Regions from separate parts of the Fictibacillus marinisediminis genome, predicted to be linked through region 1. Evidence: riboswitches for the same ligand, from Rfam matches in the RefSeq annotation. Region 1 holds a riboswitch; the other holds the start of a gene.
What was found. Region 1 has a riboswitch for S-adenosylmethionine ahead of LCY76_RS07210 (MetQ/NlpA family ABC transporter substrate-binding protein). Riboswitches for the same ligand answer to the same signal wherever they lie in the genome.
Positions count from the first base shown of each region.

Region 2: it holds a riboswitch for S-adenosylmethionine, as region 1 does, so the genes downstream of both, mtnW (2,3-diketo-5-methylthiopentyl-1-phosphate enolase) here and LCY76_RS07210 (MetQ/NlpA family ABC transporter substrate-binding protein) in region 1, are expected to answer to the same signal.

Region 1 covers NZ_JAIWJX010000002.1:1,305,448-1,312,724, forward strand. The annotation lists gene LCY76_RS07190 (cation:proton antiporter) at 1-84, opposite strand, end outside; gene LCY76_RS07195 (VOC family protein) at 394-789, shown strand; gene LCY76_RS07200 (hypothetical protein) at 1,045-1,623, shown strand; gene LCY76_RS07205 (NUDIX hydrolase) at 1,620-2,054, shown strand; gene LCY76_RS07210 (MetQ/NlpA family ABC transporter substrate-binding protein) at 2,381-3,214, opposite strand; SAM riboswitch class I at 3,334-3,448, opposite strand; gene LCY76_RS07215 (hypothetical protein) at 3,773-3,961, shown strand; gene LCY76_RS07220 (DinB family protein) at 4,019-4,483, shown strand; gene LCY76_RS07225 (DUF1345 domain-containing protein) at 4,612-5,247, shown strand; gene LCY76_RS07230 (twin-arginine translocase TatA/TatE family subunit) at 5,370-5,552, shown strand; gene tatC (twin-arginine translocase subunit TatC) at 5,613-6,359, shown strand; gene LCY76_RS07240 (alkaline phosphatase D family protein) at 6,762-7,277, shown strand, end outside.
Region 2 covers NZ_JAIWJX010000002.1:1,608,825-1,616,101, reverse strand. The annotation lists gene LCY76_RS08775 (MATE family efflux transporter) at 1-181, shown strand, start outside; partial or broken gene asnB (asparagine synthase (glutamine-hydrolyzing)) at 213-2,077, opposite strand; gene LCY76_RS08765 (1,2-dihydroxy-3-keto-5-methylthiopentene dioxygenase) at 2,252-2,788, opposite strand; gene LCY76_RS08760 (methylthioribulose 1-phosphate dehydratase) at 2,811-3,452, opposite strand; gene LCY76_RS08755 (2-hydroxy-3-keto-5-methylthiopentenyl-1-phosphate phosphatase) at 3,449-4,111, opposite strand; gene mtnW (2,3-diketo-5-methylthiopentyl-1-phosphate enolase) at 4,108-5,349, opposite strand; SAM riboswitch class I at 5,438-5,546, opposite strand; gene LCY76_RS08745 (pyridoxal phosphate-dependent aminotransferase) at 5,634-6,806, opposite strand; gene LCY76_RS08740 (carbon-nitrogen family hydrolase) at 6,892-7,277, shown strand, end outside.

The DNA of each region.
Region 1 (7,277 bases):
AACTGAAGGCTGTCCTAATCTTACACTCAGGCTTCCCGCTATTTTGGAAGCAATTAAAATAATGGCGATTTGCAGTATTAACATGTGAACAACCACCTTTCATTTTTTTTTGAAAACAAAAAAAGAGCCTGTCACCAAGGGCATAAATATCCCTTGGTGACAGGCTCCTCCAAGTCGTACGATTATTTTCTTAAATCCATTATACCATATTTACGGAAAAAATTTAAGTATTTGAATGCAATTTCCAGTTTGTTCCGTCATACTAGAGGGACAACGGATTTGGGATCGGACAAGGAACCTCTTAACGATCAGCGGGTCGGAGATGAATTAATCATCAGAGAATACGAAGCCTTTTAACATGAAATACTCCAAAATGAATCTGAGGTGTGAACGATGAAGAAAAAAATTGGACATATCACCATCCTTGTTAAAGATTTTGATGAGGCGGTTGCTTTTTATACGAATCAGTTGGGATTTGAACTATTAACTAATGTAGCATTTGGCAATGGACACAGATGGGTTACAGTAGCTCCTTCAAAGGAATCAGAGACCGCCATCGTTTTTGTGAAGGGTGATACGCCGGATAAAGCTGAAAGAATCGGCAGCCAGGCCTCCAATCATGCCTTCTTAGTCATTCAAACGGATGATTGTTTACGTGATTATGAAGAAAAGAAGAAAAAAGGGGTGAGCTTTCTAGGCGAACCGAAGGAAGTTCCTTGGGGCATTGAAGTCGTTTTTGAAGATCTATATGGCAACCGATTTGATCTTCTGCAGCATAATGGCATGTAAGAAAGAACTTCCCGTGTTGGAAGTTCTTTTAATTTTTTACTTGGTCGTGGCATCCTTTTAATCATCCATCCCACAAATACAATGATTACTCCGATTGCAGCTACACCGAGAGATTTCAAAAGCATTCGCTTATTTCCTCCACCTGTTAATTTTCCATATTATAACATTATTTCGGGGGATGCCTTTTAGAAAAGAAGGGTTTTGCATCCCTTAAAGAAAGGATAAAGAAAACATTCAAAAGAAGGGGATTTTACGATGAACAACGCAGCACTACGCTGTATGGAAGATCTTGTTTTCATGAGGCAGCTTCACTTATTCGACCAGACCGATGTCATTTTATATCATCCCGGACATTTTCCAGAATTAAATGAACAGCTGCTCTCCTTTTATGAAGAGAAAGGAGCAGAGCTGATCCTGATTCCTGGGGTTTATAACTCGTTCTTGAAACAAAATGAATATAATTACTATGCTCCTCTTTTATCAAAAGCGGGAATTAGTGAGCATCGACTGATAGCCATACCAAACCGGAATGAAGACAAAGGAGTAGAGAGTGTCATTCACTCTGCTTTTGAATTCTTAAATTCTACTCCTCATCAAAACGTTCTGTTGGCCGGAAAGTCTTTCTTCTGTCGCCGTTTTTACCTTCTATCTTCTTTGTACGCAAGTGATGATAAAGTTTTAGATGTTTTGCCTCTGGAGGATAATCGAGAAATTGTCCCTGAAAAATGGACTTTGAGTGAAAAAGGAAGGACAAGGATTCTCAACGAGGTTGAACAGTTGGCCTGCATAAGTAATGAGAAGCTATCAAAACAGTTAGAGGAGATGAGCAAATGAAACGTGTAGATGTGGTTTATGTTTTATTGTGGGACGAACGATCGGATAACATCTTTATGGTGAAGAACAGAGGGGATAAAGGTTCCTATTATACGCTTCCCGGGGGTGCAGTGGAGGAAGGGGAAACCCTTGAACAGGCTGCTGTCCGTGAAGTGAGAGAAGAGACGGGCCTGGAAGTAGAAGTAGAGAACGTATTTGGAATATCCGAGGCCTTTTTTGAAGAAAATGGGCATCATGTGATCTTCTTTACGTTCCTTGGCAAAATAACCGGTGGAAAGATTGGGACCCTATGTCCGGATGAAATCGAGGAAGTCGCATGGATGGATTATAAGGAAGCAGAGCCATATCTATATCTTCCGGATGGTGTAAAAGAAAGGATCATATCCAATCGTTCCATCTCCTACAGTCTGAGAGGAACCGTCAAAAGCTAAAAAGAAGTGCAGGATCCAAGAAAATAAGTGGCAATTATTTGATGAAAAAGAAGCTTTCTCGTAGATGAGGGGAAGCTTCATTATTTTTGAGGAGCTTGCTGTGTTTTTAGTGTGCAGGTAATGTGTTTGAATAGTGATTTTTGAGTTTACATGCGGGTTTATATGGTTTACTGTCCACTTTGCTGAGTTTACGTGCCGCTTTTAAGAGTTTACTGTCCGCTTTTTTCGCTTTACGTGCCAGATCAAGCATTTTACATGCCAAACACATCATTCCGCCCCATACCAAAAAAGAGCCTGGAGATAATTCTCCAGGCACTTATTTCATCTTAATTTGATACAGGGAGGACGGCGCCTTTGTATTCTTTTTCAATAAACGATTGGATCTTTTTAGAATGAAGCACTTCAACCAGGGTTTTAATGGCTTTCTTGTCTTTATCGCCTTGGCGGACAGTGATGATGTTGGCAAATGGAGAATCAGGCCCTTCTAGTGCGATGGAATCTTTCTTTGGATTAAGTCCAGCATCGATGGCATAGTTCGTGTTGATGACGATAGCATCTCCTTCATTGTACTGATAGGCCTTTGTAAGAAGAGCTGGCTCGATGTCAGCCCTAAATTTAAGTTTCTTTGGATTTTCAACAATGTCTTTCAGCTGTGCTTTGTACCCGACGCCTGATTTAAGCTTGATCAATCCTGCTTTTTCAAAGATAGAAAGAATTCGGCCATGCTCAGCTACTGAATTGCTTAGAATCACTTTTGCACCGTTCGGCAAATCTTTTAGTGATTTGTATTTTTTAGAGTAAACGCCCATTGGTTCAATATGAATGGCTCCAGCGTTTTCGAATTTATAGTTTGGATTTTCTTTCAGTTGCTGCTCCAGGTAAGGAATGTGCTGGAAGTAGTTAGCATCGATCTCTTTATTGGCCAGCGCTTTGTTTGGCAGAACATAATCTTGGAATTTAACGATCTTCAGGTCAATTCCTTTTTTCTTCAGCAAAGGAACCGCTTCTTTTAGAATGACAGCGTGCGGTACATTAGAGGCACCGACAGTTAATTTTTCTATCCTTTTCCCATCGCCGCTCGTGCTTGATGATCCGCATGCCGATAATGCTGCCGCGATCAATACTCCCAGTAATAATAATCCCCATTTTTTTAATTTCATTGATTCCCCAACCCCCATTTTCATTTTTTGATAGTGCTACACTGTCTTGAGAGCATGGATTTAAACCAAAAGCCCTCTATCTCAAAAGAGACAGAGGGCTTCCGAATAAATCCGTTGACCTCTCATCTCTCAGCTTTCGCTGTTAGATTTAGCACCGTTTCCATACTGATGATTCAGCATGAATGGTTGCCGGGCTTCATAGGGCTAATTCCCTCCACCTGCTCTTAATAAGAGTGTACTCATATCAAATTACTTCGTATTATGGCAGGTATTCAAAATAATGTCAATTCCTTTTTTTCCAACAGGGCCATTGTATAAATATATTTATGGGTGTTTGTGTCGGAGATCTTCAAGAAAAAGCGAACCTCTTGCAATCCACTGTATCCAATTCAAAATCCACCATGTGCAGCGTTCCTTTCCTTGTTCCTGCCATCTATCATAGCGAAATTGGGCCATGTTCTCCAATTAAGTTGCCCTATTTGTAAAAAAATGCAGACAAAACATGTGGAAGAAGATATCATTACAGTATGATCTATACGGCATAAGGAGGTACGAAATATGTCATCTGAAAATAACGGGCAGCCTAAAAAGCTGAGCTATCAGGAAGCGATCAAGCAAAAGCTGGCTGAAAAAAAGCAGCAGCAGGCTAACGGAAAGCTTTCTACAAACCCGGTTAAATCAACCAAACAAATGAAAAGCCAGCAGACGAAAAAGGCCAACAACCAGCACCGTCGCACTGGCGTTTAATTTTCACTATGAAACCCTTATATGAGGGTTTTTTTGTTTACTTAGAAAGGAGTCCTCATGAATATAATAAAACCAATTTTTCACCAGCTGGAGATAGCCAACCATTACATTCTGAAAATTTTAGAAATCATGGAAGAAAGCGACCTGGAACTTTCGCTGGGAGCGGAGAAAAGAACATTACGGGAACTGTTCGCCCATCTAGCCGTGATCTATAAAGCGGACTTTATGATCTTGAATGGGGCCACTCAGCAGGAGATGGAGGAGTTCTATGAAAAGCACCACCCCCAGACCCTTTTGGAAATAAAGGAGATGCTTCTTGATCATTTTGCTTTTTTAAAAGAGAAGACGGCGTGTTTTACGAATGAAGATTGGTCTGTTGTGACAACCTCGTGGTGGGGAGTGTCCTATTCAAGATACGAATGGATGCTGGAAATTCTCGGACATGTCTATCACCATAGAGGTCAGCTGCAGACGGTACTCGCCATAAATAGCAGAGACCCGAAAATTCAACTGTTTGAATAGCATCAATCTTTAATTCCCCTGGAAAGATAAGGTCACCAATCCATTTTTAATGACATATCATAAGGTAGCGGTGTATGAGGACGAGCATGCCTTCATCCATTGACTACCCTTTTTAAGTTGGCGGTTTTATGAAATTGAAAATGAGTACGAAAAAAGATTACCGCTGGCCGTCTGATGTTGCGATCGTCATCATCGGAATCTTATTTAAACTTTTGTCCAATATGGTGACAATCGGCCCGAACTGGCCGGTCTTTGTCATTGCTTTTATCCTTTATATTCCTTTACTTTACGCAGTTAGTTCTGAACATGATCTATGGTCGAGGAAATTTGCGATTCTTCGGGTTTTAGTTCTTACTTTTGCCTTGATGAGCAGCATGGTGGACTTGGTGTATTCTTTATTTTTTGGCATGCCGAGTGCCAGTGAATTATTTCAAAGTGCTGGTCTATTGTGGGCAGCGAACGTGCTGATTTTTGCGATCTGGTATTGGGAGATCGACAGAGGGGGGCCAATCCGGAGAAATTCAAAAAATCCAGGGAAGCCTGAATTTGGTTTTCCTCAGATGATGTCCTCACTGCCAGAGTGGGAAGGGTGGAAGCCTAATTTCCTGGATTACTTATTTGTAGCCTTTAACACAAGTGTTGCTTTCAGTCCGGCGGATACGGCTGTATTTTCCAGGCGGGCGAAACTCCTGATGATGACACAATCGGTGATCTCACTTGTTGCGCTCGTTGTATTGGCGGCACGGGCAATTAATATCGTGTAAGGGATGGTGAATGCCATCCTTTTTTAAGTTTATAAAATGTTAAATTTTTCTTCATATTTCCTCAACAATACTTATTTATCGTAGGAGGTGAGCGATAACGACATCCTTAAGGAGGCATTCCAATGTTACAAAATATCGGTATACCCGGCTTGGTTATCATGTTAGTGATCGCGTTAATTATCTTTGGACCTTCTAAACTTCCTGAGATTGGACGGGCATTTGGCAGCACACTCAGGGAATTTAAAAACTCTGCCAAAGATTTGATGAGTTCGGATGAAAAGGAAGAGAGAGCAGACCAGAAATAATAGAAGAAGGGGATGGCCATTCGTCATCTCCTTCCTCTTATTTAGCAGAGGTGAAAAATTATGAAGGATGTAGAAATGCTCCTAGTGGATCATCTAAGCGAGCTTCGAAAACGGCTGATCATTACCTTGGTTACATTTGCTCTATTTTTCATCGTTTCCTTTATTTATGTTCAGGACATCTATCACTGGCTGATCAGGGATTTGGACGAGAAGCTTGCGGTTCTTGGGCCAAGTGATATTCTGTGGGTGTATTTTATGATATCGGGCATCATCTCCATCGCACTGACGATTCCGGTGGCGGCTCACCAGATCTGGATGTTTGTGAAACCGGCACTCTCTAAACATGAAGCCAAAACGGCATTGTCCTACATACCGGCGTTATTTCTGCTGTTTATTACCGGCCTTGCCTTTGGCTATTTTGTGGTTTACCCGATGGTGCTGGATTTCCTGCTCTCGCTGTCGGATGGACAGTTTCAGACCTTCTTTACATCAGAAAAATATTTCAGATTTATGATGAATCTCACGCTGCCGTTTGGCTTTTTGTTCGAGATTCCTCTCGTCATCATGTTTCTGACATCAATCGGACTCGTAAATCCAAAACTACTATCAAAAGCACGGAGAATCGCTTATTTTGTTTTAGTACTGATTGCGATTGTAATTACGCCGCCGGATTTCATGTCAGATTTTCTTGTCACGATCCCACTTTTGGTTCTGTATGAGTTCAGCATCACGCTATCCAAGATTGTCTACCGTAAAAAGCTGGCTAAACAGGAGGATAATGTTGTGGAGCTGAGGAAGCCTTCGTGAGTTTGAAGGAATACGCGCCGATTGGGTTGAAATACGCGCGAATCTTCTCGTTTTACGATCCAATCTCACACAAATACGCGCCAATCAAAAAAGAGTGCTCCCCGCACTCTTTTTTTAACTTCCAATTGTTAGGGTTTTTTAAAGCGAATGTTAAAATTCACCTGGGCGAAAGTCCTTATTGTTTGTTGAGGGTTGACTGAATTTGTCCTTTCACGCATTGAAATATGTTGAAAAAAGATACAGGGGATGATAAAAGTCCTGAGAAGAATGGCCTTCTCCTTTTATTCTCTTAAACTCCGGCCTTTACATATCTTTACGGTAGATTCACAAACAGGTTTTATACTGAGCCTCGTACGCTACTATTTCAATGAGAGGGGAATCAGCATGGCAGATGAGAGGCATATGGAGGATTGGATTAAGAATTTAACCGATAAGAGTAATGAGGACAAGAGGTTCGATCGTCGAAGCTTTCTAAAAGGAACCGGTAAGATCGCGGGATTATCTCTAGGTATGGTGCTGGCTCAGTCCATAGGGGGCTTTGAGGTTAACGCGGCTCCAAAGTTTCAAAGCTATCCTTTTACCCTGGGTGTTGCGTCTGGTGATCCACTTTCCGATGGCGTCGTGCTGTGGACACGTCTTGCCCCAAATCCGCTGAATGGGGGCGGGATGCCTGCACAAGCTGTTCCGGTAAAATGGGAGATTGCCAGAGATGAACGTTTTCGCAACATCGTTCAATACGGAACAGAGCTGGCAAGACCTGATCTTGCGCATTCCGTGCATGTTGAAGTGAGCGGGTTAAAACCTAACGAAGTCTATTATTATCGTTTTAAAAGCGGTTATGAACTGAGTCCGATCGGCAGAACGAAGACCTTGCCTGCTGTTGGATCTGCCGTGAAAGAATTGAAATTTGCATTTGCT
Region 2 (7,277 bases), 300 kb from region 1:
AATCAGTGTCCCGCTTGCTTATTTTTTAGGAATAACGATGGAGATGGGACTGCTTGGCATATGGATCGCCTTTATCGTAGATGAGTGGCTGCGCGGACTTCTTATGCTTTGGCGCTGGAGGTCAAGAATCTGGGAGAGGAAGAACGTATTGGATATTCAGCCAGGTGCAGCTCACACATAGAAAACCGCGGAAGTAAATTCCGCGGTTTTTTTCAATCGATAATATTAATGTTATAGTCGTTCAGCCAAGTATCGATTTGAGACAGATGGGCCATGAGCTGCGGCCCAGTCATTAGCTGGCCGAACCAAGGAACTTTAAATGCTTCACCGTTTGTATCAATAATCGCCTGAACTTTTTCTTTTTTTATCAATTCCAGTATAGGTGAACTGCTGTTATCGATGATCGACTGAAGCCACTCTTTCACACTTTGCGTATAGTTTGGATTATGTGTTTTCGGATAAGGGCTTTTCTTTCTATGAAGAACTTCATCCGGCAGGATTCCGGTAAGTGCTTTTCTGAGAAGGCCCTTTTCCCGCCCTTCCAGCATCTTCATCTCCCACGGTATGTTCCAGGCGTATTCAACGATCCGGTGGTCAGCAAACGGTACCCTGACCTCCAGACTTGCCCCCATGCTCATTCGGTCCTTACGATCGAGTAATGTTGTCATAAACCAGATCATGTTTAAGTAAAAAATCTCCCTGCGTTTCGCCTCCACTCCCGTTTCTCCATCAAGCCTTGGCATTTCCGCGAGTGATTCATGGAACCGCTGTTTCACATAGGAAGATAGATTTAGCTTATTCTTCCAATGATCATGCAGCAGATCTTCCCGCTCAGCCGTTGAACTCATCCATGGAAAAAGGGGCCTGTTCATAACTTTTGGTTTATGAAACCATGGATAACCGCCAAAAATTTCATCGGCACACTCACCGGAAAGTGCAACCGTGGAATGATCTTTAATCAGTCTGCAGAACCAAAGCAATGAGGAATCAACATCAGCCATTCCCGGAAGATCCCTTACTGCTACTGATTCCCGAAGGTGATTGACCAGCAGCTCTGTGTCAATGACACAATTGTGATGGACGGAGCCTGTGGCTTCCACCATCTTTTGAATAAATGGACCGTCGGCGTTCGGCTGGAAATCACTCGCTTTAAAATACTTGTCATTATCCACATAATCGATGCTGAACGTGTGGAGCCGCCCTCTATTCTCTGATTTAAAATGCTCTGCCGCAATTGCGGATATCACACTTGAGTCAAGGCCTCCCGATAAAAGGTGGAAACCGGCACATCGGCAACAAGCTGCCGTTGAACAGCATCCACCACCAGCTCTCTCACATTGGATACGGTTTCCTCCAGCGAATGAGGATGACACTCGCTCTTCACGTTCCAATACCGCCAAAGCCTTTGACCGTTTCTATCAAACGTTAAACCATGGCCGGGCCTAAGTTCACTGACTCCTTTAAACACACCATGTCCCGGAGTCCTTGATGGCCCCAGCCCGAAAACTTCCTGAAGACCTTCCCTCTCCAGTTCGGCTTTTACATCAGGATGAGCCAGGATCGCTTTTAATTCCGAACCGAACAAAAGACGTCCTCCCGCTATAGAGTAAAACAGCGGTTTGACACCAAGACGGTCTCGTGCTAGAAACAATTTTTCTTTTTGGGAATCCCAGATCGCAAAAGCAAAGATCCCATTAAAGTGATCAATACAGCTTTCTCCCCATTCAATATAGGAAATGAGAAGCACTTCGGTATCAGAATGACCTTCAAACTGGTACCCTTTTTTCAACAGTTCTTTTCTTAAATCCTCGGTGTTATAAAGCTCACCATTATAACAAAGTGTGCAAGGGGCGTTCTCTTCCCCCCTCGTCATCGGCTGTGCGCCGCCTTCAAGATCCACAACCGCCAGCCTTGCATGGCCGAAGCCTGCATGAGTGCGGCTCCATACGTTCAAAGCGTCCGGCCCGCGCTTCGATAATGTAGCTGCCATTTTAATCAATGTTTTATTTTCCTGTGAAACGTCGCGCTTCCAGTCTATCCATCCAGTAATCCCGCACACCGTCATCACCCTTTCCATTCGGATGCTGATTCATCCTTCCATAAGCGCCCAATACTTACTTTATGCAGGTAAGTGAGAATGGTTCACCGGTATGAGTGTGTAATTATTCAAGATTGAAAAGCTTGCAAACCAGCCATTAAAAAAACTGCAGCAAAGGAAGCTCCCTTTGCTGCAGTCAAGTGTGTAGCCTGATTATTTAACAGCTGTTTCCTGTTTATCGTAGATGGGCACCCAGCCTTCCTTTGATTTAAAGATTCGGACGGCCACAACTTTGCGGTCATCCATGAGTGTAAAGTAATGGCGATAGTTTTCAGGTACAGAAATGAGATCTCCTGGCTCCAGCTCAACGTCAAAAAATCGTCCCTCTGGCCCTTCAATCGCAAAAATACCGTGTCCGCTCACAATAAATCGTACTTCATCATCGGAATGGTGATGCTCTGCCAAAAAGTTTTTAAGCAGCTCATCAAGATTTGGAGTATCCGGTGACAGGGCAATTATATCTTCTGTCACGTATCCTCTTCTTTCTGACAGTTCATCAATTTCTTTTCTAAAGACCTGAATGATTTCTGCTTTCTCTTCATCACTTAAAGAATAGTTTTCTTTCAGGTGTGCAGGAAGTTTTTCAATATCCCAATTTTCGTAGATTACTCCCTGGCTTTCAAGATAATCACTAACCTTCTTAAGTTCTTCATACCTTTCATTGTTATCATGAAAACGTAATTGCGCCATATGGCATCCCCCTATGCTCGTTTTATATAAGTGATGGTTGTCCACCATGAAACTGCATTAATGATTTCATTTTAATATGATAGGAAAATAGAAACTCAATTGCTTCCAAGTGCCTTTTCGCCTCAAATCCCGATTTGCCCCAAACGGTGATTCCGTGGTTTCGAATAAGGACAGCTCTTGTATCAGGACCGATTGCCTTTCCGAAGCTTTCGGCCAATATCTTAAGATCCGCATAGTTCTCAATAATGGGAACCGTGATGGACCCCTCTTCCTCCCAGATGTTAAAGGCCTTGATCAGTTCCTGCCCTTTGAAAGTAACCTGCCCCTCTCCTGCATACAATTCTGAAATCACATTATTGTCCACAGTATGCACATGGAGACAGCAGCCCGCATCGGTCAGCTGGTATACTTTTGAATGAAGACCGGTTTCAGCTGAAGCGCGGAGATGCGTTGGATCAACCGCATTTCCCTCTGAATCCACCAATAGAAAATCCTCAGTCGTCCTTCTTCGCTTATCCTTTCCGCTTGCGGTAACCAAGAAGGTAAGCGGTTGATCACTTACCTTAATGGACAGGTTTCCGCTTGTTCCTGGAAACCAGTCCCTTTGTGCCAATTCATCCTTAATGTCCGCCAGTTCTGTCCATAGCGCATCAAGCGTACTCAAACTCTCACTCCCTTTTCTTCAAGATACTGTACAATCTCATAAAAAGTAGAGAAAGGATCGTATGCAATGCTGAGTTCTTCGCATTTCTCGATCAGGAAATCTCTGGCAAACACTTTATCCGCAATCTTGGCGGCCTGCAGGTCTGTAATGGAATCACCGATCACAATTTTTTCATAACGGGAAGAATCGTAGCCTCTCAGTATAGTAGGTTTACAGCATCCACAATCATTGCTGCAGGAGGAATCGCAGGAATGCGGCCAAAGAATCTGTATCGTCTCTCCCTGAAAATTACTCCCGTTGCAATAAATCTTATTTTGATTAATTATTCCATCAAGCATTGGATAAACGAAAAAATCAATTCCACCGCTGACGATAAACAGTGGGATATTGTGTTCTTTTGTATAAGCTGCAAATTCATTAAATCCTTCTCGAATTTTTGCTGTTGAGAGGACATAGCTCACAATCTCATTCTTCCTGTCGGATGGAATAAGGGAAAAGAGTTTCTCTACACCTTCCCGGATAGAGATCTCCTGATTTAGAATTTGATCTTTAATGAGTTCCCAGCCGTTCGGAGCAAAATTCTTCATGATATCGATAATATTATCTTTTTCGGTAATCGTACCGTCAAAGTCACAAAAGATAATTTTCGTTTTGCTCATGCTTTTACCAATCCGCCCCACAACTCAAGCGCTTCCTTTAAAGGTTTACTTTCCTGGCTGATCTGTTCAAGAGATTTGTTTAGCATCAATCCATCGATTGCATCGCGGAAAGCTCTGCCGCCGTCCACAGCTCCTCCTGGATGGCCGTGAACACCCCCACCAGCATTAATAATGCTTTCAATGCCAAAATCCTGAAGCAAGAGCGGTGTTAAACCAGGATGGATTCCTGCTGATGGTACCGGGAATGCCCCTTTCCAGTTTGCATCCTTCTCAGTCAGTTCGCCTGCAATGCCGATTGCATCTTCTTTTCGAAGAGCGACACTGCCATATGGTGACGGGAACAATACGAGATCCGCTCCTGCAAGGCGGAGCAGTTTACCAAGAAGCAGACGGTTGGAGATACCATAAAATTCCGATGGTGTAATCGCGCCTGATACGGCAGGATGTGCCATGATCGGAAGGCTAATGTCTGGATCTTCTGCTAAACTTTGCAAGACGTCAAGCCCATAGGCGAAAACGTTAAAGAGTAATGCGCTTGCCCCTAGCTCTGCCGCTTTTTTTGCTTTATCTTTCAGATCATAGGTTCGCCCTGTCAAATTCACCGCATACAGTGTCTTATGTCCGGTCTCTTGTTCAGTTGCCGTTAATACTTCTTTAGCAGCTGTTATTCGTTCTTCAAATGGTGTCAGCGGATTATCAAACAGGATTTCATCATCTTTTACGAGATCCACTCCGCCCAGCGCTTGTTCCTTCAGCTGATTCTTGAAATATTGAAGATCCCTGCCGATCACACCTTTAAAAATACTCATTAGAAGAGGCCTTTCAAAAACCCCCAGCTGATTGCGAATTCCATCAATTCCAAAAGAAGGTCCAGGAAAAGCCGAAGCCAATTCAGGGGAAAAATCAAGATTGATCAGCTTTACTTCTCCATCCAACGATAGTTTACCGAAAACAGTCGTCAAGATCGCCGGCAAGTCCGGTGTGAAGTTAGCGGCAGGATACGCGATTTTAAGAAGAGCCTGTTTTCTGGACGAGCCAAAGTATTGATTTACCCTCGTATCTTCGGGCAATTCATTGATTTCCACTACGTGGCCTTTATGGTTTCGCAGCTGTTCTTTCTGAAGATCCGGCAAGTCCGTCCATGAACCGACCGTCAGTCCGAGTGCAATTCCTTCAGCTTTTTTCTCAAAGTTGCCTTTTGGATCATGAACCAGATAGGTTGCAGTTATTGTCGACATGCTGAAATCCCTCCGAAAGCATAGATTTATTCCAATAAAAAACCTCTTCCCGAGGGAAGAGGCATAATAAACAAAAAGATACCGCTCCCTCTTATCTGTCAGCTGCCGCTGCAAGAATTAGCACCGTTTTTATCCTAAAGGATAAGCCGGTTGCCGGGCTTCATAGGGCTAGTCCCTCCACCTGCTCTTGATAAGAGAATAAATAAAATTATTCGAATGTTAGAATTACTTGTGATTATGACAGGTTACAAAAAATCTGTCAATCTCTTAAATGTACAACACTATCAAAATAATTTCAGCTGGGCAATCCGAACAACGGCTTCCTTCAGCCTGTTCTCATCCGTTAATAGCCCTGCTCTAACATAACCGTCTCCTTCTTTGCCAAAACCGATGCCTGGTGCAACAACGACATGTGCATGCTCCAGGAGATAATCTGCAAAACTTTCAGAGGTGAACCCTGAGGGAACAGGGAGCCAACAGAAGAAGGATCCTTTAGGGGCAGTCACATCCCAGCCGATCTCCCTCAATCCTGAAATAAACACATCACGCCGTTTTTCATACATGGAGACCAGATTTTCCACGCACTCCTGCGGCCCCAGGAGTGCTTTAGCTGCAGCTTCCTGTACAGCTGGGAAAAGGCTGACATAGAAGTGGTCCTGAAGAAGATTAATGCTTTCAATCACACACTCGTTCCCGATGGCAAAGCCTACTCTCCAGCCAGCCATGTTATACGTCTTGCTCATCGTATAGATTTCGACACCCTGTTCTTTCGCACCAGGAACCTGCAGATAGCTGACCGGTTTCTCGTTTTCAAATCCGATGGCTCCATAGGCAAAATCATGGACGACTAAAATATTATGCTTTTCGGCAAAGCTTACTGTATCTTTAAAGAACGGCACTGTCGCTACACCCGCCGTTGGATTATTCGGATAGTTCAAGAACATGAGTTTTGCCCGTTCTGCATCCTCTTGTGAGATTTCAGCGTAATCAGGCAGGAAATCATTTTCCTCTTTAAGAGGCATCATGCTCATCTCAGCTTCCGCCATGGCAAGTCCTGACCAGTAATCGGGATATCCAGGGTCAGGGACCAAGGCTAGGTCACCTTTGTTCAAAAAACATTGTGAAATCTCTACTAAACCTGCTTTACCTCCGAATAAGACAGCTACTTCTTTTTTAGGATCAACTTCTACGCCGAATTCTTTCTTGTAATGTTCAGCAACTGCCTCTTTTAAAAAATCATAACCCCTGAACGGAGAATATTTATGATATTGCGGGTTATGAGCAGCCTCCTGCAAAGCGGCCACAATATGCGGAGGAGTGGGCTGGTCAGGGTTTCCCTGGCCAAGGTTGATGATATCATGCCCTTTAGAAGCAGCAGCACTCACCTTTCCTACCAGCTTTGCAAAAAATTGTTCAGGCAGCCGCGATAAAGCTTCTGCTTGCTGGAATTGTTTCACGGTTACACATCCTGTCTTTCGTAATTTTCTTGAAATTCTAATCAATTATGTTATACGCTTAATTAAAATCTGTCAAAACGTTTTAATGGAGGATAGCATGAAACTTACTGTTGCAGCGATACAAATGGATATTCAGCTTGGCAATCCCAAGCAAAATATTAAGAGGGCTTCAAAACGAATTGAACAGGCAGCAATGAAAAAACCAGATGTGATTGTTCTTCCTGAACTGTGGACTACAGGCTATGATCTAGAAAGACTAGATGAGATAGGAGATACAAACGGCGAGGAGATCAAACGATTAATGAGCGAGCTTGCCAGCAAATACCAAGTGAACATTGTTGCGGGTTCCATCGCTAAGAAAACGGATGAAGGAATCTATAACACCATGTATGCCTTTAACCGAAAAGGTAAGCAGATCGGCGAATACAGTAAACTCCATCTGATCCGGCTAATGCAGGAAGAAAAATATAT